DNA from 3 places in the Kitasatospora sp. NPDC040550 genome. Region 1 is predicted to be linked to each of the others. Evidence: riboswitches for the same ligand, from Rfam matches in the RefSeq annotation. Region 1 holds a riboswitch; each other region holds the start of a gene.

The links. A riboswitch is a leader RNA that binds a small molecule or an ion and turns the genes downstream of it on or off. The one in region 1 is predicted to bind S-adenosylmethionine.
Region 2: linked by a shared signal. The riboswitch ahead of ACZ58X_RS21865 (aminotransferase class V-fold PLP-dependent enzyme) and the one ahead of ACZ58X_RS22770 (IclR family transcriptional regulator) in region 1 are both predicted to bind S-adenosylmethionine.
Region 3: linked by a shared signal. The riboswitch ahead of thrC (threonine synthase) and the one ahead of ACZ58X_RS22770 (IclR family transcriptional regulator) in region 1 are both predicted to bind S-adenosylmethionine.

Annotation. Positions count from the first base shown of each region.
Region 1 covers NZ_JBVIWC010000015.1:118,848-129,225, reverse strand. The annotation lists gene ACZ58X_RS22775 (sialidase family protein) at 1-985, shown strand, start outside; gene ACZ58X_RS22770 (IclR family transcriptional regulator) at 1,075-1,788, opposite strand; SAM riboswitch class I at 1,988-2,130, opposite strand; gene ACZ58X_RS22765 (transporter suffix domain-containing protein) at 2,247-2,540, shown strand; gene ACZ58X_RS22760 (MarR family winged helix-turn-helix transcriptional regulator) at 2,549-3,004, shown strand; gene ACZ58X_RS22755 (hypothetical protein) at 3,036-3,431, opposite strand; gene ACZ58X_RS22750 (hypothetical protein) at 3,690-3,947, shown strand; gene ACZ58X_RS22745 (SRPBCC domain-containing protein) at 4,079-4,525, shown strand; gene ACZ58X_RS22740 (ArsR/SmtB family transcription factor) at 4,522-4,926, shown strand; gene ACZ58X_RS22735 (SRPBCC family protein) at 4,929-5,402, shown strand; gene ACZ58X_RS22730 (hydroxymethylcytosylglucuronate/cytosylglucuronate synthase) at 5,623-6,882, shown strand; gene ACZ58X_RS22725 (M1 family metallopeptidase) at 7,099-8,523, shown strand; gene ACZ58X_RS22720 (RNA ligase family protein) at 8,680-10,378, shown strand, end outside.
Region 2 covers NZ_JBVIWC010000014.1:158,966-169,343, forward strand. The annotation lists gene ACZ58X_RS21840 (C40 family peptidase) at 1-655, opposite strand, end outside; gene ACZ58X_RS21845 (NYN domain-containing protein) at 855-2,156, opposite strand; gene ACZ58X_RS21850 (hypothetical protein) at 2,445-2,708, opposite strand; gene ACZ58X_RS21855 (rhomboid family intramembrane serine protease) at 2,937-3,719, shown strand; gene ACZ58X_RS21860 (Lrp/AsnC ligand binding domain-containing protein) at 3,761-4,042, shown strand; gene ACZ58X_RS21865 (aminotransferase class V-fold PLP-dependent enzyme) at 4,046-5,410, opposite strand; SAM riboswitch class IV at 5,462-5,579, opposite strand; gene trpD (anthranilate phosphoribosyltransferase) at 5,703-6,779, opposite strand; gene ACZ58X_RS21875 (response regulator) at 6,899-7,324, opposite strand; gene ctaE (aa3-type cytochrome oxidase subunit III) at 7,722-8,342, shown strand; gene qcrC (cytochrome bc1 complex diheme cytochrome c subunit) at 8,530-9,339, shown strand; gene qcrA (cytochrome bc1 complex Rieske iron-sulfur subunit) at 9,348-10,378, shown strand, end outside.
Region 3 covers NZ_JBVIWC010000008.1:2,820-13,197, forward strand. The annotation lists gene ACZ58X_RS13870 (cupin domain-containing protein) at 1-293, opposite strand, end outside; gene ACZ58X_RS13875 (DUF3263 domain-containing protein) at 407-643, shown strand; gene otsB (trehalose-phosphatase) at 760-1,599, shown strand; gene ACZ58X_RS13885 (alpha,alpha-trehalose-phosphate synthase (UDP-forming)) at 1,586-3,052, opposite strand; gene ACZ58X_RS13890 (glucosyl-3-phosphoglycerate synthase) at 3,091-4,119, opposite strand; SAM riboswitch class I at 4,269-4,404, shown strand; gene thrC (threonine synthase) at 4,422-5,702, shown strand; gene ACZ58X_RS13900 (MoaD/ThiS family protein) at 5,731-6,009, shown strand; gene ACZ58X_RS13905 (cold-shock protein) at 6,560-6,763, shown strand; gene groL (chaperonin GroEL) at 7,098-8,720, shown strand; gene ACZ58X_RS13915 (hypothetical protein) at 8,921-9,280, shown strand; gene ACZ58X_RS13920 (HD domain-containing protein) at 9,319-9,951, opposite strand; gene ACZ58X_RS13925 (PadR family transcriptional regulator) at 10,028-10,378, shown strand, end outside.

The sequences.
Region 1 (10,378 bases):
CTACCAGGTCTGGGACCGGGTGGACCAGGCCGCCGGCCCGACCCCGGTCTTCGACGGGCCGGGCTACCTGTCCGTCACCCGGGACCACGGCCGGACCTGGTCCCCGGCGAAGCCCTTCGTGACCACCGCCACGACGCCGAACACCCAGACCATCGGCAACCAGATCGTGGTCGACCCGCGCACCGACACGCTGTACGACTTCTTCGACTGGATCACCTTCACCGACGCGACCGCCACCACCGTCAGCGACGTGCACTTCGGCATGGTCAGCTCCACCGACCAGGGCCGCACCTGGAGCCGGCCGGTCCGGGTCGCCGCCGACACCTCCGTCCCCGAGGTCCACCCGAACGCGCCCGCCGACGCCACCAAGTCCCTCCGGGCCGGCGCCGGTCTGCCCAGCGTGGCGATCGACCCGCAGACCGGTGAGCTGTACCTCGCCTACGAGGGCTCGGAGTCCACCGGCGGCAGGTACGACGCGATCCAGCTGGTGCACTCCACGGACGGCGGCCGGACCTGGAGCGGCCCGACCCGGCTCAACCAGGCCCCGGGCGCACCGGCGTTCACCCCCTCCATCGCCGTGACGGCCGACGGCACCGTCGCCGTCAGCTACTACGACCTGCGCTACCTCACCCCGGGCGACACCTCCACGCTGCCCACCGCCGCCTGGCTGCTCAGCTTCCCGCGCGGCGGCGAGAACAGTCCGGTCGAGCGGCAGATCTCGCCGGTCTTCGACTGGCTCCAGGCGCCGTACGCCGGGGGCCACTTCCTCGGCGACTACCAGGCCCTGATCGCCGACGGCCGCCTGATCCGCCCGGTGCTGGTGACCGCCAACGGCGGCGCCCCGTCGAACTCCACCGACGTGTACAGCGGCCGCTTCCGGCCGGACACCCTGCGCAGCCCGGGCGCGGCCGCGCCCACCGCCCGAGCGGCGCGCACCGGGGCGCCCGCCGTCGGCCCGCGCGCCGCGCAACACCTGCGGCGCTGACCCACCGGCGGCCGCCGGCCCGGTCGCCCTGGACGGACCGGCGGCCGCTGGCCCCGAGCACTCAGGTCCGACCCGGACCGGCGGCCCGGTCAGGGCCGGTGCAGCGCGTCGGTGAGGTGGCCCGCCGCCTCGATGACGGCCTGGGAGAGGCGGGCACCCGGGTGCCGACTGAGCCGTTCGATCGGCCCCGAGACCGAGACGGCGGCCACCACCCGCCCGGCCGGGCCGCGCACCGGCGCGGAGACGGAGGCGACGCCGGGCTCGCGCTCGCCGATCGACTGGGCCCACCCCCGGCGCCGCACCCCGCTCAGCGCGGTGGCGGTGAACCGGGCGCCCTGGAGCCCGCGGTGGAGCCGCTCGGGCTCCTCCCAGGCCAGCAGGACCTGGGCGGCGGACCCGACCTTCATCGGCAGCGCGAGGCCGACCGGCACGGTGTCCCGCAGGCCGAAGAGGCGTTCGGCGGCCGCCACGCAGATCCGGACCTCGCCCTGCCGGCGGTACAGCTGGGCGGTCTCGCCGGTGACGTCGCGCAGGTGGGTGAGGACCGTGCCGGCCGCGGCCAGCAGGCGGTCCTCACCGGCCGCCGCCGAGAGTTCGGCGAGCCGCGGGCCGAGGACGAACCGGCCCTGGAGGTCCCGGCCGAGCAGCCGGTGGTGCTCCAGTGCGACGGCGATCCGATGCGCGGTCGGCCGGGCCAGGCCGGTGGCGTCGACCAGCCCGGCCAAGGTGGCCGGGCCGGCCTCCAGGGTGCCGAGGATCGAGGTGATCTTGTCGAGCACGCCGACGCCGCTCGTGTTCTCCATGGACGGGTACTCCAGTCTCAGATCCCGTGAGCGACGGGTGGGTACGGCTCACGGGCGCTCCGTTGGGGTGGGAGCGGGGTGGTCAGCGGGGACAGGCCTGCGGGAACAGCAGATCGCCTGCGCCGAGCACGAAACGGGTACGCGAAAGGGCCGGGGCGGGAAGCGCCCGGGCGAAGGACAGCACTGAGAGCACCGTGTCTCCTCATCTTCCCCGCGCCACGTTGGCGACAGGCCGGAGTTGGCACTGACCCCGGACGGCACGGCGCGTACTTCGGACGCCGGGTCGAACGGGGAGTTGCCGGGGCTTCGTAGGGCCGGTCCCTCCACCCCTCTGGATGATTCGCGAAGAACGATACAAGACTTCCCCGGCGCCCCGCCAAACCTTTCCCGACCTCCCCGCACTCCTGCGCCCATCGGGGTCCTTGACCACGGATGATTTAGATTCCTAAACTATTTCCATGACTGCGACCCCGGCGACCTCAGCACCCCCGAAGAAGCCGCTCAGGTTCAGGATCGGCATCGCACTCCTCATCCTGAGCGCCCTGACCTACGTGGCCGTCCTCGTCATCCTCTTCCTCCCGCTGGACTCCGGCACCAAGGCCGCCGCCTTCGGCGGGACGCTCGTGGTCGCCGAGACGAGCGCCCTCATCGGCATGGCGGGCGTCGGGAAGGAAGCCGTCCGGGCCGTCAGGTCCCGCCTGGGACTCAGGAGGCGCAGCCGCGCCGCCGAGCAGCCGCCGACCACGGAGTGACCAGCCCGATGGACACCGGCGAAAGACCCGACGGCGCCGACCTGCACGCCCGCGGTGCCCGGCTCGACCAGCTCTTCACGGACCTGCGGCTCCTCTCGGAACGGCACGGGCCCCGCTACGACGACTTCGGGCTCACCGCCCAGCAGCACCTCGTGCTCGGGCGGATCGTGGCCGACCCGGACGTCACCCCCAAGGACCTGGCCGAGCGCCTCGGCGTGTCCAAGGGCGCCGTCAGCCAGCACCTGGCGCGCCTGGAGAAGGACGGCTACCTCTCCCGGCAGCGCAGCCCCCAGGACGGACGCGTCCACGTCTTCCGCCTGGAGGCCCGCGGCACGGCCTACCGGCAGACCGTGCTCCGGTACGAACGGGAGCTCCACGACGCCTACGTCGCGAAGCTCTCGGCCACGGACATGGCGGAGATCGAGTCCGCACTCGGGAAGTTGAAGCGGGTCTTCGAGGACTGACGCCACCGCCCCGAACGCCACGCGGGACCGATCAGTTGAGAGAGACCACCAGACTCCCCGTCCGCGCCTGCTCGTTCGTGACCTTCGCCCTCGGGTGCCAGAGGACCTGCACCGAGTAGGAGTCCGAACCACCCGGCACGCCGGGCAGCACGATCGGGAACCGGCAGGCGGAGTCCTGGTACTCGCCCTGCCCCAGGGCGCCGGTCGCGACCACCCGGCCCGCCGAGTCGCGGACGGTCACCAGGGCGTCCTTGCCGACGTCGTCGAGGCCCGTGGCCCCGCTGCAGGGGCCCGACTTGGTGGGATCGGAGGTATTGATCCGCGCCTGGCCCACCAGCGTGAACGGCTCGTCGTCCCCGGGCCCGGACACGCCCCAGGCCAGCCCGACGGCGCCGGCGCCGACCACGAGTCCGACGACCGCGAACACCGCCGGGGCCTTCCAGGACCGGAGTCGGGGCTCCCGCGCGGGCTCGGGCGGAGCCGCCTCCGTGGCGGGTATCGAAGCATCACGCTCTTCATGCGATTCATCAGACATTCGCACAGAATGGCATCGAGCGCTTCTCCCGACCAGGAGTTATCGCGACCGAGGCCCGCCTGCGCGGCCGCCACCGATCGGCCGTGGTGACCGGATGTGCCGACCGGCCGTGGTGATCGGCGACGGCCGGGGCGCGGAAGAATGGGGCGGGTGACCAGCACTCAGCCGCTCCCCCGGGGCCTCACCGCCCTCATCCCCGACGCCCGCACCCTGGCCACGCCCGGCGAGCGGGCCGCCTCCCAGCTCCTCCACCTGCGCGAGGCGACGGTGCCCGTGCCGGTCCTCGCCGCGGCCGCCGAGCTGATCACCCCGCTGTTGAAGGACGCGGACCCGGCGACCCGCGCGGCCGCCACCGCCGTCCACGCCCGCCTGCTGGCGGCCATCGAGGAGGCCACCCCCGGGCGGTAGCCGGCTGCGACAGGGCGAGGCCGGGACCCTCGACGACGAACCGCGCGAGGTGCAACCCTCGGGTTGCACCTGGCTGGGCGACGTGCAACTCTGGAGTTGCACCCACTGTCCGCACGGGAAGGAGCCCCCTCATGAGCGGGGACCGGATCGAACGCGAGACCCTGATCGCGGCGCCCCTGGAGCGGGTCTGGTCCCTGGTGGCCGAGCCCGGTTTCTGGGTCGCCGACAAGGCGAGCCTGCCCGGCACCGTGGCCAGGGAGGGCGAGAAACTGGTGGCCAGGAACCCGGAGTACGGCGACTTCCCGGTACGCGTGGAGAAGGTCGAACCGCCGACCTACCTGGCCTACCGCTGGGCCAGCGCGTTCCCCGGGGAGGAACTGCGCGAGGACAACAGCACCCTCGTCGAGTTCACCCTGACCCCGGAGGACGGCAGGACGCGGCTGCGCGTGGTCGAGAGCGGCTTCGCGACACTGGCCGGGTCCGAGGAACTGCGCGGCAAGGCAGTCGAGGACAACACCGGCGGCTGGCGCCAGGAGCTCGACGCGCTCAGGACGCGCGCCGAACAGCCCGCCGCGTGACCGACGAACCCCACGGCGCCGTCGAGTCGGTCGACACCGTACTCGCGGCCCTGGCCGACCCCACCCGACGCCGACTGCTCGAACTGATCGCCGCACAGGGCGAGGCCACCGCGACGACGCTCGCCCGGCACCTTCCCGTCTCGCGCCAGGCCGTGGTCAAGCACCTCGCCGCCCTGGACGCCGCCGGGCTGGTGAGCAGCGGCCGCGTCGGGCGCGAGGTGCGCTACACGGTGCGGCCCGCGGCGCTCGACACCACGGCGCGCTGGATGGCCTCGCTCGCCGCCGACTGGGACCGCAGACTGGCGCACATCAAGCGCGTCGCCGAGGCGGCGGAGCGGGAGTCGCGAACCGGTCGTGACGACGCGTCACGACCACCGGAACAGCCCCATGGAGGAGCCTGACCATGTCGACGGAGAACCGGCACCTCACCCACGCCCCCGCCGCGTACGCCTGCATGCTGGTGCGCGCGCCCGCCGCGGAGGCCTTCCGGGCCTTCGCCGATCCGGCCGCCACGTCCCGGTTCTGGTACAGCAGGAGCAGCGGGCCCATGGTCGCGGGGGCCGAGGTGCGCTGGGAGTGGGAGACCTACGGGGCATCGGCCGACGTCAGCGTCCAGGAGGTGCGGGAGGGGCGGCTGATCCGTTTCGAATGGGGCAACTACGAGCAGCCGACCACGGTCGAGCTGCGGTTCACCCCGCGCACGCCGCAGACCACCTTCGTCGAGGCCACCGAGACCGGCTTCCAGGGCTCGGGGGACGACACCGTCCGCTGGGTGAACGACACCGTCGGCGGCTTCACCACCGCCCTGTGCGCGATGAAGGCCCTGCTCGAACACGGCATCGAGCTGAACGCCGTCCCCGACCACCACCCGGCCTGACGACACCCCCCCAGGGTGCGGCCGGTCGCGAAGCCGCCGACCGGCCGGCCGTCCACCGGCCCGTCGATCCCCCCGTCCGTCAATGTGCCGGACGAGAACTTCACCTTTCGGGGTGGTTAGCTCTCGCTTTTCCGTAGGCAGTCGAACCGCCCCTTCTCCGAGCTCCTGGTACGAATACGGAGCGACAGAAGATCCGGTACGGGCGGGGGAGTTGACAGGGATGCGGGCGAGGACGGCTATCACGAGAGCGGGGGCCACGAGGGCGGCGGCCACGACGGTCGCCGTCGCCGGGGTGGAGTTCGGCTGGGGCAGCTCGGGGAAGTTGAGCGCGGTGCTGTCCGCCCTCCGGGCCCGCGGCGGCGAGCGGTTGAGGTTCATCGGCCTGGCCTCCGGGCTGGGCAGACCGCTGCTCGACGAACAACCGGTGGAGCGCTGGTTCGACCTCCCGGACGAGCGGTCCGACCAGGAGCTGGGCCGGATCGTCCGGGCGCAGCGGGTGCAGGCGGCACTGGTGGTGCTGGACGGCGGGCTGGCGAACGCACTGCGGGTGTGCGGGGTACCGGTGGTGTTCGTGGACAGTCTGCCGTTCCTCTGGACGGACGGCGACCGGCCCGACCTCCCGCTGGACGCCGAGGTGTACTGCGCCCAGCGATGCGTGGAACTGCCGCCGGAGGGCGCCGGGGTGCTGGCCGACGTGCTCCGGCTCCGCTGGGTGGATGCCGTGATCGCCGACGGCGGCGCCGCCCGCGGCAGTCCTCCCACGCCGCACCCGCGGCGCGCCCTGCTCAACCTCGGCGGGCTGCGCGCGCCCCACCTCACGGACTGGGCGAGCTATCCCCAGCTCGTCCTGCCCGCCGCGCTGGAGGCGCTGACCGCGAGCGGGGTCACCGAGGTGCACATCGCGGGCAACCTGCCGGCGTGGCTGGCCGCGCAGCTGGTCGACTCCTGCGCCCACCCGCCCGTCACCACCGTCGGCGCCCTCCGCCACCAGGAGTTCCTGCACCGCCTCGCCGACTGCGACGTACTGCTCACCTCCCCCGGGCTGACCACCCTCCTTGAGGCCGGGCAACTCGGCACCCCGACGATCTGCCTGCCGCCGCAGAACCTCAGCCAGATCTTCAACGGCCGCTTCCACAGCCGGGCGCTCGGCACCGACGTCCGCCTCCGCTGGCCCCCTGAGGTGTTCGACGAGGAGGAGGCACTGGCCCTGCGCGCCCATGGCGCGGGCAAGGCCCTCGACCTGATCCACGGCGGCATCGCCCGCGCCGCCGACCTCGGCCGCCACCGTACGGCCGCGGCCGTACGGGAGGGCCTGGTCGAGAAGCTCAAACGGTTGGCCGACGGGGCTGCCGCGGCCCCACCCGCCCCGGACTGGACGGCGTTGACGAACGCGGTCGGCACGGCCGGTGCGGCCCAGGTCGCCGACGCCCTGCTGCGGCTGCTGGCCGACTCCCCGGAAGCCGGCCTGCCACTCCACTGACCGGGCCGGATCACCCCGACGGAGGGCCGCTGCGTGTCCCGGGGCTGGTGGAGGCCGTTCTCAGGCACGGTGCCGGCGACGCGCTGCCCGCCCGGCAGGCCCGGCAGGCCCGGCACAGCGCGTCGGGACAGCGACGTGCACGCTGACCAACCCCCTCCAGCACCCCCGCTTGCGACCCTGCTCCCGACATCCCCGAGGTTTCCGAGGTCCTCCACGATGAAGTCCACCGGCCCACCCTTCCGACCGGTCACATCCGCCCGGTTCACCACCACCGTCCAACGACTGCTCGACCGGCCCGATGTGCCGTCCGGCGCACGGCGCCTCCTCCTCCCCCTGCTCGCCGTCCTCGCCGTGCTCCTGTCGGTGGGCGCCGCACCACCCGGCCGCGCCCCCGCCGACCCGACCCGCACCCCCGGCGCCCCCGCCTACACCGTGGAGTTGAGCAGCGACGCCACGGGTGCGCACTGGCGCGGCCACGAGCGGATCGTCTTCACCAACACCTCGCCGGAACCCCTGCACGAGGTCCACCTGCGGCTCTGGGACAACTTCCGCGGCGGCTGCGCGACCCCGTCCGTCCGGGTGACCGGGCTGGACGGTACCGCTGAGGTCGACTGCACCGCCCTGCGCGTCCCGCTGGCCCGCCCGCTGCCCCGGGGCGCCTCCGACACGGTCGAGTTCGATCTCGGCGTCGACGTCCCCGACGGCATCGACCGCTTCGGCCGGGACGGCGCGTTCAGCTTCATCGGCAACGCCCTGCCCGTCCTCGCCGTCCGCGACGGATCGGGCTGGCACCTGGACCGGTACAGCGAGCTCGGCGAGTCGTTCTACGGCCTCGCCTCCGACTTCGCCGTCACCCTCGACCACCCCACCGAGGTGCTGGTGCCCGCCACCGGGACCGCCGTCGACACCCCTGGCGGCCCGGGCCGCACGGTCACCCGGATCGGCGCCCGGCAGGTCCGCGAATTCGCCTGGGCCGCCGGGCCGTTCCACCGGATCGAGGGCCGCTCCGGCGACGGCGTCCGGGTCGCCGTCTACTCGGTCAGCAGCGTCTCCGCCGCAGACGCCCGCGCGATGCTGGACCTCTCCCTGCGGACCGTCGACGACCACTCAGCCCGCTACGGCCCCTACCCCTACGGGGACGTCGCCACCGTCCTCGACGACGCCTTCGAGTTCGGCGGCATGGAGTACCCGGCCTTCGTCCTCGACCGGATCCGCCCCTCCGCCGTCGTCCACGAGCTGGCGCACCAGTGGTGGTACGGCATCGTCGGTGACGACCAGTACCACTCGCCCTGGCTGGACGAGTCCTTCGCCGAGTACGCCATGGACGTCGAGATGGGCCGGACGAAGGAGGGCTGCACCGCCGCAACTCCCTTCCGGAGCCCGGCCGAACGCCTCACCAACCCGATGAGCTACTGGGATGCCCACCCCGACCGCTACGAGGCGGTCATCTACGACCGCGGTTCCTGCGCCCTGCACGAGCTGAGCCGGCTGATCGGCACGGACACGATGTCCGCGCTGCTGCACGACTACGTCCGGGCCCACTGGTTCGGCGTCTCCACCACCGCCGAGTTCAAGGCCGCCGCCCAGGCCGCGACGTCCGTCGACCTGACGCGCTTCTGGGAGGAGCACCGCATCGACTGATCCCCGACCCACGCCGGCTCCGCTCCCCCTCCACACCCGACCGAGCCCCCGGCAGCAGCCCCGTCAGAGCCGCCACCAGCGGCGTTAATCGGTGGCCCTCCCGTCCCAGCGGCTCCTACAGTGGCCGCCGGATCAAGGACGTTCAGGGAGCTCGGCATGCGTGTGCACTACCCCCGGACGCCGCATCTCCCCTGGTCACCGGGGGCTGCGGCGGACGACGTACGGACCGGGGACGTCTCCGACCTGGCCGGGGCGGAGGTCGTGGTCACCGAGAAGCTGGACGGCGAGAACACCACCCTCTACCCCGACGGCCTGCACGCCCGCTCACTGGACTCCGCCCACCACCCCTCCCGCGCCTGGGTCAAGGGCCTGCAGAACCGGGTCGGCGCCCGCATCCCGGACGGCTGGCGGATCTGCGGCGAGAACCTGTTCGCCCGGCACTCCATCCCGTACACCGACCTGGACAGCTGGTTCTACGGCTTCTCGGTCTGGACGGACCGGGACGAGTGCCTCGACTGGGACGCCACCGTGCGCTTCCTGCGCCGCCTCGGCATCCCCACACCCCGGGTGCTCTGGCGCGGCCGCTTCGACGAACGGGCCCTGCGCACCCTGCGCCTGGACCTCGACCGCCAGGAGGGCTACGTGGTCCGGACCGTCCGGGGCTTCGCCCGGGGCGAGTTCGGCGAGCGGGTCGCCAAGTGGGTCCGCCCGCAGCACGTACGGACCGACACCCACTGGATGCACGCCGCCGTGGTGGAGAACAGCCTCGGCCCCGACGCGCCGCTCTGGGACATCCGGTCCGGCCGGCTGCCGGAACTCCCGCTGCTGGCCGAGGCCTTGGGCCTGCCCGAACTCGCGGCAGTGCCCACAACCAGCGCAGTGCCCACACCCGGAGCCCCGACCACACCCAGCGCCCCGACCGCCCCCGGAGCCCCGACCGAACCCAACAGCCCACCCGGCCCCGACCGCCGGTCGCAGGAGCTGGCCGACGTCTCCGCCCGCCTCGACGAGCTCGGTCGCACCGGCGACGCCCGACTGGCCGGCGTGCTGGCCACCGCACTGCGCTCCGCCCGCCGGGAGTCGCTCGCGCCCCGGCTCGCCGACCGCCTGGGCCTGCCCCTGGCCCGCCGGGTCGCCGACCTGGTCGGGCTGCACCCCGGCCTCCAGCAGCCGTACCCGGACGCCGAGCGCCGCGCCGGGCTGGTCCGGCTCGCGAGCGCAGCCGACCTCGGCGTGCTGCACGCGGTGGCCGCGACCGCCGCCCCCGGGCCCGCCGAGCGGGAGCAGGTCGCCTGGTCGGCCCTGCACGCCGAGGACGCCGGACTGCTCGACCCCGACCCGCTGGCCTGGCTGCGCACCGGCCTGCGCGAGGCTCTCGCCGGCCTCGCCGCCGACACTCCCGACGGCCCCGACGCCGCCGACCGCTGCTGGGCCCAGGCCCGCGAGGCCTACGCGCTCGGCCGGATCAGCACCGTCGAGGAGGCGGTGGCCGCCACCTGGCGCTGGCGTGACGGCCGCTTCCCCCGGCTGGTCCACCTGAGCGGCCCGTCCGGCAGCGGAAAGAGCACCTTCTCGGCCGCCCTGCCCGGCGTCTCGGCCCGGATCAGCCTGGACGACCTGCGCGCCGCCCGCGGCTCGCGCGCCGACCAGCGCAACAACCCCGAGGTGCTGCGCACCGCCCTGGCCCGGCTGGACTCCGCCCTCGCCGACCGGGACGCCACCGTGGTCTGGGACGCCACCTCGCTCAACCGCGAGCAGCGCTCCCAGGTCCACGGCACCGCCCGGCGCCGCGACGCCCTGCTCACCCAGGTGGTGCTGCTGGTCGGCGAGCAGGAGCTGCTGCGCCGCAACGCCG
Region 2 (10,378 bases), on a different contig from region 1:
CGGCGCCGCGGGAGGCGCGGTCGTCCTGCTGCTGCTGGGCCCGGAGCGCGGCCCGGTCGGCGGCGCTGAGCGAGTTCAGCAGGTCCTGGGCGGCCTTCAACTTGGTGTTGACGTCCGCCTTGGCCTGGTTGAGGTCCTTGGTGGTGGAGTCCAGGGAGGCGAGCACGGCGGCCGCCTCGGCCTTCTCCTGGTCCAGTCGGCGCTGCTGGTCGAGCAGGCCCTTGAGCGCCTCGGTCTGGGTGGTGCTGGCCTGCTGGACGCTCGACGCCTTGTCCAGGTAGCCGGACGGGTCGGAGGAGAGCATCAGCTGGACGGACGGGTCGATGCCGCCGGTGCGGTACTGCTCGCCCGCGACCTGGGCCAGGCCCACCTGGAGCTGGCCCATCTGGTCCTGGCTGCGGGCCACCTGGTCCTGGAGCTGGTCGGCCTGCTTGCGGAGCTGGTCGGAGCGCTCCTTGGCGCCGTTGTACTTCTCGGCCGCCTGCTCCTGCTCCTGCTGGAGCTGGTCGATCTGCGCCTTGACGTCACTCTTGTTCGGCTGCGGCGCGGCATGCGCGGCGACCTGGGCGGAGAGGGCGACCGCGGTCGCAGCAGCAGCGGTGAGCACGGAGACCCGCGCGCGGCTCGGCTGCTTGGGACGGCGGTGGGAGGCCAAGGGACCGGCTCCTTCTTCCATCGGACTCACCTGATCAGGTGAGATTCCGGAAAATAGGTTTGACGCCAGACCCTAGTGAAGATCTACCCGTTTTGCCACTCCCCGAAGGCGTGAACTCCGGTTCCCCCGCTGACTTCACCGGATCCGCACACCCGCGCGGACGCCCCACTGACCTGCCGTCACCGCCCCCGGCCCCGGCTCAGGGCCGGGCCAGCCGGTTCAGCAGCAGCACCGAGGCCACCGGGCGCGCACCCGCCTTCCGCACGCCCTCGGCGACCTCCCGGTCGGTGGAGACCACCACCACCGGACGGCCCTGCGGCTCGGCCCGGACCAGACGGCGGATCAGCTCGTCCGCGGTCTCGCCGGTCCGGCTGAACCGTACCCGCACCCCGCGCGGGGGCGCCATGATGACCGGTACGTCCAGGTCCTGCCCGTCGAACACACAGGTGACCTCCGCCTGGGTGCGCTGGGCCAGCATCGCCAGCCCGCCCAGCAGCCGGATCCGCTGCTGCTCCAGCGGCAGCGCCGGATACCCGGTCTTGGTCACGTTGTAGCCGTCCACCACCAGGTGCACCTGCGGGATCGCCAGCAGCTGGTCCAGCAGCGCCGGGTCGTCCTCGGCCAGGCCGCGCCGGGCCACGTCGTGCGGCGAGGCCGCCCCCGGCACCACCGCCTCCACCAGGTCCGCCGGGCGGATCTGGGAGACCGGCAGGGCCAGTTCCCGCTGCAGGCCCTGCGCCGACTGCAGCACGGTGTCCAACAGCAGCCGCAGCCGCATGTCCTCGACGCTGCGGCCCTCCCGGGCCGAGCGGCGGCCCTGCTCGACCGCGGTCTCCAGTTCGGACACCCGGTGCCGCAGCCGTCGCGCCTCGGACTCGGCCGCGCTGCGCTCCCCGGTGGCCTGCGCCCTCGCGGCCTCCAGCTCCCCGGCCACCCGCCGGGTCTCGGCCTGCGCCCGCCGGGTGTCGCTCTCCAGCGACCGCACCTTCTTGCGCAGCGACTCGGCCTCCCGCCGGACGCCCTCGAACTCCGCGCGCTGGCGGTCCAGGTCCGCGCGCGCCGCGGCCCGCACCTCGGCCAGCTCGGCCTGGAGCTTCTCCACCAGCCGGGAGGCCTCCGCCACCGCGTCCTCGGCGCCGGCCCGCTCGGCCTCCTCGCCCGCCTCGGCGACCAGTCGGCTCCAGCCGGGCGAGCGCACCAGGTAGGCGGCGGCGGCGACGTCCATCGGATCGGCGGCGCCAGGGACGGTGCCCGACTCCAGCGCCTTCACCAGGTCCGGCTGGCCCAGCCGCAGCCGCTCCGCTATCCGCACCCGGAAGGCCGGCTCGGACTCCAGCGCCGCCGCCAGCGCGGTGGCCGCGTACTTGGCCCGCCGCGCGGGGGTGAACTTGACGTACTGACGCAGGCTCTGCGGCAGCTCCCCGGGCGGCAGCCCGCCCAGCGCGTCCGAGGCCAGCCCGACCACCCGCCGGCGCACCCCCTCGGGCAGCGGCCGGTCCAGCTTCTCGGCCGCCCGCTCGGCACCCGCGTCGGCCGGGGCCGCGCCGGGGCCCTCCGGGAGGCCGGTCTCGGACGGGACCGACTCGGCGGCCGGCTCCGGTGCCGGCGCAGCGGGCTGGAGCCCCTGCGCTTCGCCGGGCTCCCTCGCTGCGTCCACCACGTCCTCGGCTCCGATCTGGTCCAGCGGGTGCGGCCGCGGCCGCCCCTGTCGTCACGCTCCGTGCGTCTTGTCTGTATTGTCCCGTGCGGTGGACGGCGGCGTCGCGCGCCGCCCACCGCACCGGAGGGGTCAGCCCTGCGCGGCGGGGGCCTCCACGCCCTCGGCGCCGGGACGGGCCACCAGCTCGACCTGGTCCACCGCGTTGCACCAGCGGCAGCGCACCGACTCCACGGTCTCGCTGTGCACCTCGGTCTCCTCGACCCGGGATTCGCCGGCCAGGTCGAAGTGCAGGAACTCGGTCACCCGCGCGGAGCGGGTCACGTCGAAGCGGGTGAGGTTGCCGCACAGCGTGCAGCGCCAGCGCGTCTCGGCGGTCAGAGCGGGGACGGTCATCGGGGGTCCTCTCGGCTGGTCCCTGGGCGGGCTGGGCGCTCCCCCGGGGCCCCGGCGTCGGCGGCGGGAGGCGGGAATGCCCGCCCCAAGCCTATTGCCTGGGGCAACCACCAGGACCACCGGTCAGCTGAGATGACCGGAGCCCGTCCCGCCCCGCCGGACGGACCAGTAGTCCACCTGCCGTAAACCGCCGTGTCACCTGCCGCGCCCGGAGGGATGCTTGGCCGCATGGCGCTCACGGCCCCCGACCACACCGACGCGCGGGACGGCCGCCCGGCGCTGCCCGCCCCGGCGGTCACCTACGCCCTGATCGCGGTCAACACCCTGGTCTTCCTGCTCGGCCCGGCGGCCGGCCTCAACCCCCTGTACGGCACCGGCCAGGCCCGGATCTGCGCCGAGCAGCGGTACGAGCAGCGCTGGGGCGCCGTCCCCGCCGAACTGCTGACCGGCCACCCGCTGACCGCCGGGCAACTGGCCGAGGCCCCCGACCCGGTCCCCGGCTGCCCCGCCGCCCCCACCCCGGGCAAGCACCCGGCGGTGTCCGCCCTCACCGGCCTCTTCCTGCACGCCGGCTGGCTGCACCTGCTGGGCAACCTGCTCTTCCTGTACGTCTTCGGCCCGACCGTCGAACGCCGGGTCGGCCGGGCCAGGTACCTCCTCTTCTACCTGGCCGCCGGCTGCACCGCCTCGTACGGCTTCGCGCTCGCCGAGGCGCACGCGCCCGACTCCACCCGGGTCCTGATCGGCGCCTCGGGCGCGATCTCCGCCGTGCTCGGCGCCTACCTGCGCTTCCACCCGCGGGCCCGGGTGACCACCCTCGTCCCGCTGCTCCTCTTCCTCCCGCTGCGCTTCCCGGCCTGGCTGGTGCTCGGCCTCTGGTTCGCCCTGCAGTGGTGGTCGGTGCACTCGGCCGGGCCCGGGGTGGCCTACCTGGTGCACGTGATCGGCTTCTCGGCGGGCTTCCTGTACGCCTGCACCGTGGTCGGCCACCCCCCGAGACGCCCCGGCTGAGGCCCGATACGCTGGCCGCACCCCATCAAGGAGCCCGAACTGTGATCACCGCCATCGTCCTGATCAAGACCAGTGTCGACCGGATCCCCGAGATCGCCGAGGCCATCGCCGCGATCGAGGGCGTCAGCGAGGTGTACTCGGTGACCGGCGGATACGACCTGGTGGCGATGGTCCGGGTGCGCCGCCACGACGACCTGGCCGAGGTCATCCCGGGCCGGCTCAACAAGGTCCCGGGAGTGGCCCACACCGAGACCCAGATCGCCTTCCGCACCTACTCCCAGCACGACCTGGAAGCGGCCTTCGCCCTCGGCCTGGACGAGTAGGACTCAGCCCGCGCGACGCGTGTCGACGACGCAACGGCCGCCCTCGTTGCGGTAGTTCCACGCCGCGCCGTCCGTGACCAGCTCGCGGACCGCGGCCAGGAAGCGCTCGACGTGCTCGTCCGGGGTGCCGGCCCCGAAGCTCACCCGGATCGCGTTCAGGCTGCGCTCACCGGGCAGCGAGGGCTCGGGCGCCCCGCACTCGGAGGGCGCCGACTCCTCGTCCCCGAGCAGGGTGCGCACCAGCGGGTGCGCGCAGAACAGTCCGTCGCGCACGCCGATGCCGTACTCGGCGGACAGCGCGGCCGAGAAGTGCGAGCTGTTCCAGCCGCGGACGACGAAGGACAGCACGCCCACCCTGGCCGAGCCGGCCCCGAACAGGTTCAGCACCCGGACCTCGGGGATCTCCGCCAGCCCCGCCGTCAACCGCTCGACCAGCTCCCGCTCCCGGGCCTCCAGCGCGTCGAAGCCGGCCTCGGTGAGCGCCCGACAGGCCGAGGCGATCGCGTAGGCGCCGATGACGTTCGGCGAGCCGGCCTCGTGCCGGGCCGGGCCGGTGTGCCACTGCACCGCCACCGAGCCGTCCAGCTCCCGGGCCACCGTCCGGGTCGCCCCGCCGCCGGCCAGGTAGGGCTCGGCCGCGTCCAGCCAGTCGGAGCGCCCGGCCAGCACCCCGGCGCCGAACGGCGCGTACAGCTTGTGGCCGGAGAAGGCGATCCAGTCGACGTCCAGCCCGCGCACCGAGACCCGGTGGTGCGGGGCCAGCTGGGCGGCGTCCAGCACCACCCGGGCGCCGTACCGGTGCGCGGTCTCGGTCAGTTCGGCGACCGGCCACAGCTCGCCGGTCACGTTGGAGGCACCGGTGACGCACAGCAGCTTCGGGCCCTCCGGCGCCGCGGCCAGCGCCTCCTCCAGCGCGGCCACCGCCTCGGCCCGCGAGCGCGGCGCCCGCAGGTAGCCGACCTCCAGCCCGGCGTGGGCCCACGGCAGCAGCGAGGCGTGGTGCTCGGTCTCGAAGGCGAACACCCGGGTGCCGGCCGGGACGGCGGCGGCCAGCAGGTTGAGCGAGTCGGTGGTGGCGCGGGTGAAGACCACCTGGTCGCCCTCGCGCAGGTCGAGGAACTCGGCGACGGTCCGGCGGCTCTGCTCGAACAGGTCGGTGGACAGCTGCGAGAGGTACCCGGCGCCGCGGTGGACGCTGCCGTAGTAGGGGGCGTAGGCGGCGACGTCGTCCCACACCCGCTGGAGCGCCGGCGCGCTGGCCGCGTAGTCGAGCGCCGCGTAGCCGACCTTCTCACCGCTGGCGAGCGGGACCTCGACGTCGTGGCCGAGGACGGCGAGCGGGGCGGTGGTTCCGAGGGAGAGGGACATGAGGATGCACTCCTTCACGGGTAAGGGACCCCGGGAGTGCTGATCGTCCGGTGTCCGCGCTTGTCGCGCGGACGGCTTGTCCGGCGACCCGGTCCTCACCCAGGGCACCCCGCCACGGACGGAGGGTTGCCGGACAGCCAGCTGGGGCTTGACGCTGTCACTCATGACCTGGCGAAGACTCTAGGTCGGGTACGTCGGACGGTCAAACAGGCATCCACCATCCGGACAGCACTCTCGGCGCGCAGCCGAAGGGCCCGTGTCGACGAACCGACACGGGCCCTCAACTACCGCCTCAGATCCGGCTGGTGGCCTCCGACCAGCGCCGCAGCAGGTCCTGCGCCCGGCCGGAGTCGATCGCCTCGGCCGCCCGCACCATGCCCGCCGCGAGCTGCTCCGCCAGCGGGGCGTCGCCCAGGTCCAGCGCGACCAGCGCCGCCGCCGTGTTCAGCAGGACGGCGTCCCGCACCGGCCCGCGCTCCCCGGCCAGCAGCCGGCGGGCGACCTCGGCGTTGTACGCGGCGTCGGCCCCGCGCAGCGCCTCGATGCCGACCAGCTCGATGCCGACGTCCCGCGGATCGAACGTGGTCTCGGTGACCGCGCCGTCGCGCACCACCCAGACCCGCGAGGTGGTGGTGATGGTCAGCTCGTCCAGCCCGTCGTCGCCGCGGAAGACCAGCGCGGTCGCCCCGCGCCGGGCGAGCACCCCGGCGATCAGCCCGGCCAGCCGGGTGTCGAAGCAGCCGATCGCGTGCGAGGTGACCTTCGCCGGGTTGGTCAGCGGGCCGAGGATGTTGAAGGCGGTGGGCACCCCGAGGTCACGCCGCGCGGTGGCGGCGTGCCGCATCGAGGGGTGGAACTTCGCCGCGAAGCAGAAGGTGAGCCCGACCTCCTCGGCCACCTGGGCCACCCGCCGGGAGGAGAGGTCCAGCGCCACCCCGAGCTTCTCCAGCACGTCCGAGGAGCCGCTGGACGAGGAGGCCGCCCGGTTGCCGTGCTTGACCACCTTGGCCCCGGCCGCCGCGGCGACGATCGCCGACATGGTCGAGATGTTGACGGTCTTCGCCCGGTCCCCGCCGGTGCCGACGATGTCCACCGCCGGGCCGGGGATGTCCAGCGGCTCGGCGTGGTCGTACATGGCGTCCACCAGGCCGGCGATCTCGTCGACCGTCTCGCCCTTGGCCCGCAGCGCCACCATGAACCCGGCCACCTGGACGGGGGACGCCTCGCCGCTCATGATCCGGTCCATCGCCCACGCGGTGGACGAGCGGTCGAGGTCCTCCCCCTTCAACAGGGCCGCCAGCAGGTCCGGCCAGGTGCGGACCACCTGCGCGGGGTCGGTACCACCGTTCGCAGGGTTCACGTTCACCATGGCTGACTCCAGCTGTTGTCGGTTCCCCCGCACCGGGGGACGTCCGTACGGATGGAGCCAGCCTATCGAGCGGCGGGGCGCCCACGGCGCCGTCGTCTCCAGTACTGAGACGGCACCGCTCAACGCGCGGCCGGGGCCCGCTTCGCCAGCCGGGCCCGCAGCAGGGTGGCGACCGCCTCGGCCAGCGCCACCGGTTCGACCGGGTGGGAGATCGCGGCATCGGCCCGGCTCCAGGCGGCGAGCCAGGAGTCCTGCGGCCGGCCGATCAGCACCAGCACCGGCGGGCACCCGTAGATCTCGTCCTTGAGCTGGCGCCCGAGGCCGAGGCCGCCGGCCGGCACCGCCTCGCCGTCCAGCACGCAGAGGTCGACGCCACCCTTCTCCAACGCCTTGAGCACCGCGGGGGTGGTCGCGCATTCGAGGTAGGACAGCTCCGGAAGATCCTCGGCGGGGCGACGGCCGAGCGCCGTCAGCACCTGCTCGCGGGTGTTGCGGTCGTCGCTGTAGACGAGGACGGTGAGCGTCTCGTCGGTCGTGTACGCCATGGACCCTGCTCCCTCAAGTGTGATCCGGACCACGTTCACCTGATCCGGATGCTACTCCCGTTTCCCCCGTCGCCGGTCCCCCTCGCGCACGTTCCCCCTCAAGCCGCCGCGCCCGTGGCTCACCCGCTCGGAGGACGGCCCGTCACCCGGACCCTCCCGGTCCACCCGGACGGCCGATGCGGCATCCCGTCCCCTTACGGCAGGACACTGGGCCGACCGTGCAACGACGCGCCGGGCAACGGGGTCGCGGGCCCCTCCGAGGAACCGTCAGAAAAGGGACACGCCGCTGCTCAGCCTCCGTCCGGACCCCCCGTCGCCCTTCAAGGGGGCATACCGCACGCACCGGACACTCCGAGGGACACCCCCCGACGTGAAGACGGAATAAGGGACCGACATAATGTCCGTCGTGGCGACAGCAACAGCAACAGAAACCGGGCACGCGCACGGATCGGTCAATCGACCGAACATGGTCAGCGTCGGAACGATCGTCTGGCTCAGTTCCGAGCTGATGTTCTTCGCGGCCCTCTTCGCGATGTACTTCACGCTCCGCTCCGTCAAGGGAGCCGAGTTCTGGGCCGAGAAGGCGCACGCCCTCAACGTGACGTTCTCCTCGGTCAACACCACGATCCTGGTGCTCTCCTCGCTCACCTGCCAGCTCGGCGTGTTCGCCGCCGAGCGCGGTGACGTGAAGAAGCTCCGCGGGTGGTTTGCCCTCACGTTCTTCATGGGCGCGATCTTCATCGGCGGCCAGGTCTACGAGTACACCGAGCTGGTCAAGAACGACGGCCTCTCGCTGTCCTCGGACCCGTACGGCACGGTGTTCTACCTGACCACCGGCTTCCACGGTCTGCACGTGACGGGCGGTCTGATCGCCTTCCTGCTGGTCCTGGGACGGACGTACGCAGCCAAGCGCTTCACGCACGAGCAGGCCACCGCCGCGATCGTCGTGTCCTACTACTGGCACTTCGTCGACGTCGTGTGGATCGGCCTGTTCGCGACCATCTACCTGATCAAGTAACCAGCTGATCAGGTCGCTGGCCACCGGCAGCGGCCCCCGCCCTCACCGGCGACGGGCCGCTTCTGCCGGTGCCGACGCTCCCACCGACCGACCGCGCGCGCAGCCTTGGACAGGCAACCTCGTGCCGGCCAGACCGGCCGCCGGGTGCACCCACCAGTCGACCAGATCCTGACACCGGGGTTATTCCGTGAAAAAGCTCTCCGCACGACGGCGCCACCCATTGGCGGCGCTGGTCGTCCTACTTCTCGCCCTGGCGGCAACCGGGGGGCTGTACGCCGCGTTCGCGCCCGCCGACAAGGCGCAGGCCGACGTCGCCGCGCAGTCGCTCGCGATCGATGAGGGCAAGAAGCTCTTCGCCGTGGGCTGCTCCTCCTGCCACGGCCTGAACGGCCAGGGCGGCAGCGACGGTCCGAGCCTGGTCGGCGTGGGCTCCGCCGCTGTCGACTTCCAGGTCGGCACCGGTCGCATGCCGGCCCAGCAGCCCGGTGCCCAGGTGCCGCGCAAGAAGGCCATCTACAGCCAGAGCGAGATCGACCAGCTCGCCGCGTTCGTCCAGTCCCTCGGCCCCGGCCCGATCACGCCGGACGCGAAGCAGTACACCTCGACCGACCCGGACGACATCTCCAAGGGTGGCGAGCTGTTCCGCACCAACTGCGCCCAGTGCCACAACTTCGCCGGCCAGGGCGGTGCCCTGACGAAGGGCAAGTACGCCCCGTCGCTGGAGGGCGTGGACGCCAAGCACATCTACGAGGCCATGCAGACCGGCCCGCAGAACATGCCGTCGTTCCCGGACAGCACCATGCCCGAGGAGCAGAAGAAGCAGATCGTGGCCTTCGTCCGCCACACCACCAACGATGAGCCCAACCCCGGCGGTCTCACCCTGGGCAGCCTCGGTCCGGTGACCGAGGGTCTGTTCGGCTGGATCTTCGGCCTCGGCACGCTCATCGCGGTCGCGATCTGGGTCGCCGCCCACACCACCAAGGCCAAGAAGTCATGAGCCACGACATGTCAGAAGAGAAGCTCCCGGAGCCGCACGGCTCCGCCGGCGAGGTGGCCGACCACGGCAACCCGTTCGCCGACCCGGGCCTGCCGGCCCACGAGCCCCGTCGCACCGACATCGACGAGCAGGCCGCCAAGCGGGCCGAGCGTCAGGTCTCGCTGATGTTCGTGGTCTCGATGCTCGCGACGATCGGCTTCATCGCCTCGTACGTGGCCATCGACCCGGACAAGATCGTCTACATCTTCCCGCTGGGCCACGTCAGCGCGCTGAACTTCGCGCTCGGCCTGACCCTGGGCGTCGCGCTGTTCATGATCGGCGCGGGCGCGGTCCACTGGGCCCGCACCCTGATGTCGGACGTCGAGCTGCCGGCCGAGCGTCACCCGATCGAGGCCGACGACGAGGTCCGCAACGACGTCATCGAGCAGTTCAAGACCGGTGCCGCCGAGTCCGGCTTCGGCCGCCGCAAGATGATCCGCAACACCCTCATCGGGTCGATGGCGCTGGTCCCGCTCTCCGGCGTGGTCCTGCTCCGTGACCTGGGCCCGCTGCCGGAGAAGAAGCTCCAGGAGACGGGCTGGAAGGAGGCCACCCCGGCCAAGCCGCTGCAGCTCGTCAACATGAGCACCATGCAGCCGATGAAGCCCGAGGACCTCGTGATCGGCTCGCTGACCTTCGCGATGCCGGAGGGGCTCACCACCCACGACGAGGACTTCCAGCAGCGCATCGCCAAGGACGCCCTGATGCTGGTGCGCATCGCGCCGGAGGACATCAAGGACGACAAGTCCAAGGAGCTGGGCTTCGAGGGCATCCTCGCCTACTCCAAGATCTGCACCCACGTCGGCTGCCCGATCAGCCTGTACGAGCAGCAGACCCACCACGCGCTCTGCCCCTGCCACCAGTCGACCTTCGACCTGGCGGACGGCGCGCGCGTCATCTTCGGCCCGGCCGGCCACCCGCTGCCGCAGCTGAAGATCACCACTGACGACAAGGGCAACCTGATCGCCACCGGCGACTTCGAGAAGCCTGTCGGCCCGAG
Region 3 (10,378 bases), on a different contig from region 1:
GTGGTGCGGTCGCCCTCGCGCAGGACGGCGCAGTCGCCGGGGCCGACGGACAGGGTCGGGCCGCCCTCGACCTCGATGGTGGCCCGGCCGCTCAGCACCACGAACATCTCGTCGGCCTCGACGTCGGTGACCACGCCCGGGGTGATCTGCCAGATGCCGCGCAGCTGGCGGCCGTCGGGGGACTCGGCGAGGACCTTTCCGGTGACCTCGGGGGTGCCGGAGACGATCTGGGACGGGTCGAGCGGCTCGGGGTCGAGGTCGGCGCTGGGGATGTGGACGGCGAAGCTGGTCATGGGGGTGACGCTAGCCGGGCGGGGGCGCCGGGGTGGGGGGCAGAGTGTGTCGGGGGTGCGTCCGAGAATGACACTTCGTAGGTCCGTCGGGGGCTGTGCGGAGGTGGTGCGTGGTGGGCGAGCCGGGTGAACTGAGTGAGCGGGACCGGGCGGTGCTGGCGCTGGAGGGGCGGCAGTGGCGGACGGCCGGGGCCAAGGAGCGGGCGATCCGGGAGGAGCTGGGGCTCTCCTCCACGCGGTACTACCAGGTGCTGAACGGGTTGTTGGACCGGGAGGAGGCGCTGGCGTTCGCGCCGGTGCTGGTGAATCGGTTGCGGCGGGTGCGGGAGGGGCGGCGCGGGGCTCGGTGAAGGGGGCCGCTGCGCGGGGCTTTGGTGTGGGGGTGGGCTTTCGGGAGGGTGGGTGGGTCGGTGGGGGTGGGTTTGTGCTGGGGGTGCGGGGGCGGGGGTGGGGTATGGGTGTCGGTATGGGTCTTGACGAGATGGTGAAGCCGGCGACCGAGGCCGGGCGGGACGGGTTGCGGGCGATTCTGGCGGCGCCCGGTGATGCGGTGGTCGCTCTGGACTTCGACGGGACGTTGGCGCCGATCGTGGCGGATCCCTCGCGGGCGCGGGCGCATCCGGGGGTGGTGGGGGCGTTGCGGGGGTTGGCGGCGGTGGTGGGGGCCGTCGTGGTGGTGACCGGGCGGCCGGCGGGGGTGGCGGCGGAGTACGGGGGGTTCGCCGGGGTGCCGGGGCTGGTGGTGCTGGGGCACTACGGGGCCGAGCGGTGGGAGGCGGGGGAGCTCTCGGCGCCGGCGGTGCATCCGGGGGTGGCGGGGGTGCGGGGCGCGTTGCCGGGGGTGTTGGAGCGGGTGGGGGCGCCCGAGGGGACGTGGGTGGAGGACAAGGGGCGCTCGGTGGCGGTGCACACGCGGCGGACGGCGGAGCCGGAGCGGGTGCTGGAGTCGTTGCGCGGCCCGGTGGCGGAGTTGGCGGGGGAGTACGGGCTGGTGGTGGAGCCCGGGCGGTTGGTGCTGGAGCTGCGGCCGCCGGGGGTGGACAAGGGGGCGGCGCTGACGGGGTTCCTGCGGGAGCGCGGGGCGCGGTCGGTGCTGTACGCGGGGGACGACCTGGGGGACGTGGCGGCGTTCCGGGCGGTGGAGGAGTTGCGGGGGGCGGGGCTGGCGGGGTTGTTGGTGTGCGCCGGCGCGGTGGGGGACGCGCCGGTGCGGGAGCTCGCCGACCTGGCGGATGTGGTGGTCGACGGGCCCGAGGGGGTGGTGGAGCTGTTGGAGGCTCTGGGGGAGGCCCTCAGAGGGCGTTGAGCTGGTCGAGGAACCACTGCTGCGGGGGGAGCGCGGTGGCGGCGGCGGCGAGGCGCTTGGTGCGGTCGGCGCGTTCCTCGGGGCTCATGGTGAGGCCGGTGTGCAGGGCCTCGGCGGTGGCGATGACGTCGTACGGGTTGACGGTGAGGGCGTCGTCGCCGAGTTCGGCGTGGGCGCCGGCCTCGCGGGAGAGGACGAGGGCGCAGCCGTGGTCGGAGACCACCGGGACCTCCTTGGCGACCAGGTTCATGCCGTCCCGGATCGGGTTGACGAGGGCCACGTCGGCGAGCCGGTAGGCGGCCAGGGAACGCGGGAAGTCGTCGTTGACGTGCAGGATCAGCGGTTGCCAGGTGGGGGTGGCGAACTCGGCGTTGACGGCCTCGGCGAGTTCCTGGACCGCGGCCGTGTAGTCGCGGTACTCGGCGAGGTCGGTGCGGGACGGGTAGGCGAAGGCGATGTGGACCACCCGGTCGTGCCACTCGGGCCGGGTGCGGAGCAGGTGCCGGTAGGCCTGGAGGCCGCGGACGATGTTCTTGCTCAGCTCGGTGCGGTCGACCCGGACGATCGTGCGGCGGTCGCCGACGGCGGTGCGGAGGGCGGCGAGGCGCTCGTCGACGTCGGGGCGGTGGGCGCGTTCGCGCAGGAAGTCGGCGTCGGCGCCGAGGGCGTGCACGCCCAGCTGGGTGGTGCGGCCCTCGTGGGTGACGGTGAGGGCGGCCGGGTCGAAGACGGCGCCGAGGAGGTCCTCGCAGCAGGCGGCGAAGGCGCGGGCCCAGCGTTCGGTGAGGAAGCCGGCCCGGTCGGCGCCGAGGATGCCGGTCAGGACGGCCCGGGCGACGTCGTCCGGGAGCAGCCGGTAGTACTCGGGCGGGGCCCACGGGGTGTGGGAGAAGTGGCCGATCCGCAGGTCGGGGCGGGCTTGGCGGAGCAGCGCCGGGGTGAGGGAGAGGTGGTAGTCCTGGACCAGGACGGCGGCTCCCGGGGCGGCCTCGGCGGCGAGGGCGGTGGCGAACGCCGCGTTGTACGCCTGGTAGGCGGCCCATTCGGTGCGGAAGTCGGCGTCGAAGGAGGGCGCGGTGGGGGTCGCGTAGAGCAGGTGGTGGACGAACCAGAGGGTGGAGTTGGCGACGCCGTTGTAGGCGCGGGCGAAGGTCTCCGGGTCGATGTCGAGCATCCGTACGGCCTGTCCGCCGACGTCGTGCCCGGCGAGGTCGAGGCGGCCGTCGGGGGCCTCCCCGGCTGCTCTGCGGTCGGCGTCGCCCAGGGCGGCGCAGACCCAGACGGCGGTGGGGTCGTCGATCGCGGACAGGCCGGAGACCAGCCCCCCGCCGCCGCGGCGCAGGGTCAGCGTGCCGTCGTCGGCGGTGCCGAAGGACACCGGTCCACGGTTGGAGGCCACCAGGACGGGGGCGGTTCCGGTCGCACTCGAACGTTCGGTCGTGAGATCGCCCATGGTTGGGATGTTGCCGGGGGGTCCCGGTGGCAAACCCGTCAGCGGCGGGTGGCGTATTCCGGGACGGTGTGCATCGGGGGGCGTTCCAGGGCCGTCACGGGGTGGGTGTGGGCGGTGAAGGCGCGGGTGTGCGGGTCGCGGGTGAACTGGGTGAGGTGGGGGTGGACGAGGTCGGCGGAGGCCTTGAGGCGGTGGGAGCGGTCGAGGCGTTCCAGGGCGGTGCGGTAGATGGTGGCGGCCATCCGGCCGAGGGCCTGGCCGTCCTGGTGGCGATGGTGCCGGACGCCGACGTCGACCTGGGCCAGGGCGTCGAGGCCGACCAGGTCGAGGGCGTCGACCAGGAGGCCGAGCTCGACGCCGTAGCCGGTGGGGAAGGGCAGTCGTTCGAGCAGTGAGCGGCGGGCCGCGTACTCGCCGCCGAGGGGCTGGACGAAGCCGGCGAGTTCGGGCCAGTGGAGGTTGAGCAGGGGGCGGGCGACGAGTTCGGTGACCCGGCCGCCGCCGGTGGGGACGATCGCGCCGGGGTCCCCCGCGGCGGAGCCGCTGATCGCCACTTCCAGGGGGCGGTCGTACATGGCCTTGACCAGGTGGATGTCGGGGTCGGTGAGCAGCGGGCCGACGATGCCGGAGACGAAGGCCGGGTCGAACTCGCGCAGGTCGGCGTCGATGAAGCAGACGATGTCGCCGCGGGTGACCAGCAGCGAGCGCCAGAGCACCTCGCCCTTGCCGGGGACGGCGGGCAGCCGGGGGAGGATCCGGTCGCGGTGTTCCACCCGGGCGCCGGCCTCGGCGGCGACGGCGGCGGTGGCGTCGGTGGAGCCGGAGTCGACCACGACGAGTTCGTCGACGAGCGGGATCCGGTCCATGAGCTCGCGCCGGACGGTGCGGACGATGTCGCCGACGGTGGCTTCCTCGTCGAGGGCGGGGAGGACGACGCTGACCGTCCGGCCGGTGCGCCGTTTGGCGGCGAGGAGGGCGTCGACCGGCCGCTCGGCCGCGCTCCACGAGCGGCGGCGGAGCCAGGACGCCGCCTGCGGGAGGAGGGCGTGGGTCGGTTCGGCGGGCACGGTGACTCTCCTCGGCGGGATCGGGTGGGACGGGTCATCTCGCTTGGCGGACGGTCCCGTTCAGGGTTGACGCCTTCGGATACAGTCTTCGTACAGCGGTCGGACCTTTGCACGCCGGGGTCGCCGCTGCGCACCACCACAATTTCACAAGCTCATCCAGAGGGACTGAGGGAACGGCCCGTTGACGTCCCGGCAACCTTCTCGCTCGGCTGTCGTCGACAGGCCCCGGCGGGACAGGTGCCAATTCCGGCCTGTGGCGCGACCGCGCCGCGGGGAAGATGAGGAGAGAGGCCTCCGCCATCATGGCTATCGACACTGTCGCACCCGTTTCCGTCGACCTCGGCCCCGCCGCCGCCCTGTCCTGTCGGGAGTGCGGGACCCGCTTCCCGCTCGGCCCCAGCTTCGCCTGTGTGGAGTGCTTCGGGCCGCTGGAGATCGCCTACGAGTTCGGCAGCGAGCGCGCCGAGGAGCTGCGCAAGCGGATCGAGTCCGGCCCCGCGTCCATCTGGCGGTACGCGCCGCTGCTGCCGGTGCCGGCCGATGTCGCCTCGAAGCCCAACCTGAACCCCGGCTGGACCCCGCTGGTGAAGGCGGACAACCTGGGCCGGGAGCTCGGGTTCACCGCCCAGCTGCACGTCAAGGACGACTCGGGCAACCCGACGCACTCGTTCAAGGACCGGGTGGTGGCCTGCGCGATCGAGGCGGCCCGGGCGTTCGGCTACACCACGCTGTCCTGCTCCTCGACCGGCAACCTGGCCGGTGCGGTGGGCGCGGCCGCGGCCCGGGCCGGGTTCCGATCCTGCGTGTTCATCCCGCACGACCTGGAGCAGGGCAAGGTCGTGATGGCCGGGGTGTACGGCGGTGAGCTGGTCGGCATCGAGGGCAACTACGACGACGTGAACCGGTTCTGCTCGGAGCTGATCGGGGACCCGGCCGGCGAGGGCTGGGGTTTCGTCAACGTCAACCTGCGGCCGTACTACGGCGAGGGCTCCAAGACGCTGGCCTACGAGATCTGCGAGCAGCTCGGCTGGCGGCTGCCGGAGCAGATCGTCATCCCGATCGCCTCGGGTTCGCAGCTGACGAAGATCGACAAGGGTCTGCAGGAGCTGATCAAGCTGGGTCTGGTGGAGGACCGGCCGTACCGGATCTTCGGCGCCCAGGCGGAGGGCTGCTCGCCGGTCTCGGCGGCGTTCAAGGCCGGCCGGGACGTGATCCGGCCGGTGAAGCCGGACACCATCGCCAAGTCGCTGGCGATCGGCAACCCGGCGGACGGTCCGTACGTGCTGGACATCGCCCGCCGGACCGGCGGTGCGGTGGAGGACGTCACGGACGCGGAGGTGGTGGCGGCGATCCGGCTGCTGGCCCGGACCGAGGGGATCTTCGCCGAGACCGCGGGCGGGGTGACCATCGGTGTGTTGAAGAAGCTCGTGGAGACCGGCCGGCTGGACCCGGCCAAGGAGACCGTCGCGATCAACACCGGGGACGGCCTCAAGACCCTGGACGCCGTCTCCGAGGCGGGCATGACCGCCGTCATCCGCCCGACGCTGGACTCCTTCCACGCCGCCGGCCTCGCGTCCGCCTGATCCACCCCCCCACCCCGCTAGGAGAGTCATGAGCGCCAACGTCCGCATCCCCACCATCCTGCGCACCTACACCGGCGGCGCGGCCGAGGTGATCGCCGAGGGGGCCACCCTGGGCGATGTCATCGCCGACCTGGAGCGGAACCACGCGGGCATCGCGGCCCGGATCCTGGACGACACCGGCAAGCTGCGCCGCTTCGTCAACGTGTACGTGAACGACGACGACGTGCGGTTCGCCGAGGGTCTGGCGACCGGGATCGCGGACGGTGCGAGCGTTTCGATCATTCCGGCGGTGGCCGGCGGCTGCTGAGCCGTTCCCGCCGCTTCCCGGCCGTCCGCGCGTACGGAATTCCACTCTCCGTGCGTGCGGGCGGCCGCCGGCATTTCGGCGGGAATATTTTCGGTCAGAGTCGGAGTAGAGTGTGGCTCTGCTGGGAACAGAGCTTCCCCTTCCGGCAGTGGGCGCTTCACCGGAGCTCGTCCGGACGCTGAGACCGGCCCGGGGCCGGGTCCGTGAAACATGTCAGGCAGATGTCAGAATTCCTGCAGGCATTTGAGTAATTCGTCCGCTATGTCCGGCGCTAATTGCCGATTTCCTCCCGGTTTGTTCGCTCTTGTCTCTTGACGGGGCTGCGGAATTCCCGGCGGCTGACCCTGTTGCAGAGGGCGTCGATCCGGATACATTCAGCGGCGGTCGACGTAATCAACCGCTCACGGAAGCCGTCCGGCGCCCCCGTGCGGACGATTGCGGCGTGCACGGCTGCGCTCAGGGGGGGTTCCCCGGGCCGGCCTTCAAACCAGACCCGGGCCCGCGACCTGCTGGCCCGTGAAGGGCCAGCACAGCACTAGGGGAGTTCGGAATGGCTCAGGGCACCGTCAAGTGGTTCAACGCGGAGAAGGGCTACGGCTTCATCGCGGTCGACGGTGGTGCGGACGTCTTCGTCCACTACAGCGCGATCCAGATGGACGGCTACCGCACCCTCGAGGAGGGCCAGCGGGTCGAGTTCGAGATCTCCCAGGGACAGAAGGGCCCGCAGGCGGACATGGTCCGCGCGGCGGTCTGACCTCTTCCGGCACCCAGGAGCTCGGCGCGGCCCACGGCTGGTGACCACTCGCTTCTCGGCGGGCCCGTACGACACGCGTCGTACGGGCCCGTTCGCGTTCCCGCGCCGGACCGTCCGGGGGTGGACGGCGGCTCGCGGGTCGGCCATTGGGCTTGCACTCGACCACCCGGAGTGCTAATCATTGGCGTTAGCACTCACAGTGTGAGAGTGACAGCGGACCGGGTCGGTGAGGCCCCCGGGAGCGGTAGGGGAATGGACCTCCGCGCACCAGGGCCGTCCGTCGCGGGCACCCCTTGGTCCGAGCAGTCGACCGTGTCCCGGAGGACCACTTCTGATGGCCAAGATCATCGCCTTTGATGAGGAAGCTCGCCGCGGCCTTGAGCGTGGCATGAACCAGCTCGCCGACGCAGTGAAGGTCACGCTCGGCCCCAAGGGTCGCAACGTCGTGCTGGAGAAGAAGTGGGGCGCCCCCACGATCACCAACGACGGTGTCTCCATCGCCAAGGAGATCGAGCTCGAGGACCCCTACGAGAAGATCGGCGCGGAGCTCGTCAAGGAGGTCGCCAAGAAGACGGACGACGTCGCGGGTGACGGCACCACCACCGCCACCGTGCTCGCCCAGGCCCTGGTTCGCGAGGGTCTGCGCAACGTCGCCGCCGGCGCCAACCCGATGGCCCTCAAGCGCGGCATCGAGAAGGCCGTCGCCGCCGTCTCGGACCAGCTGCTGGCCCAGGCCAAGGACGTGGAGACCAAGGAGCAGATCGCCTCCACCGCCTCCATCTCCGCCGCCGACACCCAGATCGGCGAGCTCATCGCCGAGGCCATGGACAAGGTCGGCAAGGAAGGCGTCATCACCGTCGAGGAGAGCAACACCTTCGGTCTGGAGCTCGAGCTCACCGAGGGCATGCGCTTCGACAAGGGCTACATCTCCGCCTACTTCGCCACCGACCTGGAGCGCATGGAGGCGACGTTCGAGGACCCGTACATCCTCATCGCCAACTCCAAGATCGGCTCGGTCAAGGACCTGCTCCCGCTGCTGGAGAAGGTCATGCAGAGCGGCAAGCCGCTCGTCATCATCGCCGAGGACGTCGAGGGCGAGGCCCTGTCGACCCTGGTCGTGAACAAGATCCGCGGCACCTTCAAGTCCGTCGCCGTCAAGGCCCCGGGCTTCGGCGACCGCCGCAAGGCCATGCTCGGCGACATCGCCATCCTCACCGGTGGCACCGTGATCTCCGAGGAGGTCGGCCTCAAGCTGGAGAACGCCGGCATCGACCTGCTGGGCACCGCCCGCAAGGTGGTCATCACCAAGGACGAGACCACCATCGTCGACGGTGGCGGCGACAGCGACCAGGTCGCCGGCCGCGTGAACCAGATCCGCGCCGAGATCGAGAACAGCGACTCGGACTACGACCGCGAGAAGCTCCAGGAGCGCCTCGCCAAGCTGGCCGGCGGCGTGGCCGTCATCAAGGCCGGCGCGGCCACCGAGGTGGAGCTCAAGGAGCGCAAGCACCGCATCGAGGACGCCGTCCGCAACGCCAAGGCCGCCGTCGAGGAGGGCATCGTCGCCGGTGGTGGCGTCGCGCTGCTGCAGGCCGGTGTCGCCTTCGACAAGCTGGAGCTGGACGGCGACGAGGCCACCGGTGCCAACATCGTCAAGGTCGCGCTGGAGGCCCCGATCAAGCAGATCGCGACCAACGCCGGCCTGGAGGGTGGCGTCGTGGTGGAGAAGGTGCGCAACCTCCCCGCCGGTCACGGCCTGAACGCCGCCACCAACGAGTACGTCGACCTGGTCGCCGCGGGCATCATCGACCCGGCCAAGGTCACCCGCTCCGCGCTGCAGAACGCCGCCTCCATCGCGGCGCTGTTCCTCACCACCGAGGCCGTCATCGCCGACAAGCCGGAGAAGGCCGCCGCGGCCGCCGGCGGCGGCATGCCGGGCGGTGACATGGACTTCTGATCCTGATCGGACTCCGATCGGATCGGCTGATCCTCGTCCGCGTGGGCGGTTCCCTTCGGGGGGCCGCCCACGCGGCGTTCCGGCCCCGGGCCGCGCTTCGGCCCCGGGCCGCGCTTCGGCCCCGGGCCGCGCTTCGGCCCCGGGGCGTTCCGGCCCCGGGCCCGTTTTGAACCCATGGGCGGGCCACGGAGAATGGACGGATGGCTTCCGACGACATCGAGACCGCCCTGCACAACGCCCGGGCCCTGATCCTGGCCGACCTCACCGCGCGGGACGTGGCGGACGCCGCCGTCGTCTCGCTGGTGGAACAGGCCGTCACCCACCGCCGCTGGTGGCTGGAGCAGTGGCCGGACGGCACCGAGTACGTGCTCGGGCTGGTTGCCCAGGACGTCCAGGACGCGCTGCTGGAGGCGTACGGCCGGTGGCCGCTGTGCACCTCCTGCGCATCCGACGGGGACCCGCACGCGCTCGGCGTGGAGCCCGAGTTGGGCCCGGAGCCGCACTGGGTGTGCGGCAAGCAGGGGGCCGTGGTGGCGCCGGTGGGGGAGTTGGCGCCTTAGGGCGGGAATTGTCGGACCCGCCGTAGGGCGGGTCCGACCTAGTCCTCCAGGTGCTGGAGCTCGGCGGTCAGGTTGGTGCGGGCGGTCGCGGCGAGGCGGCGGCGGGCGTCGGGGGTGCGGTAGAGGGCCGGGAGCGCCAGCAGGTGGCGCAGGACGGCGGCGCGGCCGGTGCGGAAGTCCGGTTCGGGGACGAAGGCGTACTCCTCCCGGACGGCGGCCGCGTAGGCCGCGTAGGCCTCGGGAGTGCCGCCGAGGACGGCGAGGTCCGCGTCGCAGAGCACCTCGCCGTCGCGGTCGCCGGGGGCCGGGTCGTGGCCGACGGTGAGCAGGACCAGCCGCTCGACCTCGGCGACGCGTGCGGCGGGCAGGCCGGCGGCGGTCAGCGCGCGGACGGCGAGGGCGGCGCTGCGCTCCTCGTTCTCGGTGCGGTCGGGGCGGTGGACGGCGTCGTGGAACCAGGCGGCGAGCCGGACGGCGTCGGAGTCGTCGGCGTGCCCGGCGAGCGCGTCGACGTGGTGCAGGACGGCGCGCAGGTGCTCGGTGGTGTGGTACCGGCGGCGCGGGTCCGACCAGCGGCGCAGCAGTTCGCGGCCGTACGGTTCGGGGTCGTCGGTGGCGCCGCAGCGGTGCAGCAGGGCGGTCCAGGCGGTGAGCAGGTCCTCGGTCGGCATGGGGCACATTGTGGCGGGTCGGATCGGCACGGGCCGGTGCTGGACCTATAGGTAGGTTGACGATATATGTAGTCGTATGACAGAACGCTCCATGCAGGAGCCCACGCTGCTGCTGCTCACCGCCCTGGCCGACCAGCCCAGACACGGCTACGCGCTGATCCAGGAGGTCGCCGCCATCTCGGACGGCCGGGTCAAGATGCGCACCGGCACGCTGTACGGCGCCCTCGACCGGCTGCTGGGCCAGGGTCTGATCGAGGTCGCCGCCGAAGAGGTGGTGGACGGACGGGCCCGGCGCACCTACGCGCTGACCGGGGCCGGACGGGACGCGCTGGCCGCCGAGGCCGGGCGGCTGCGCGCCGTGGCCACCGAGGCGGAGCGGCGGCTCACCAGGATCCGGTCGATGCTGCCGGGCCGGGCCGGGGAGCGG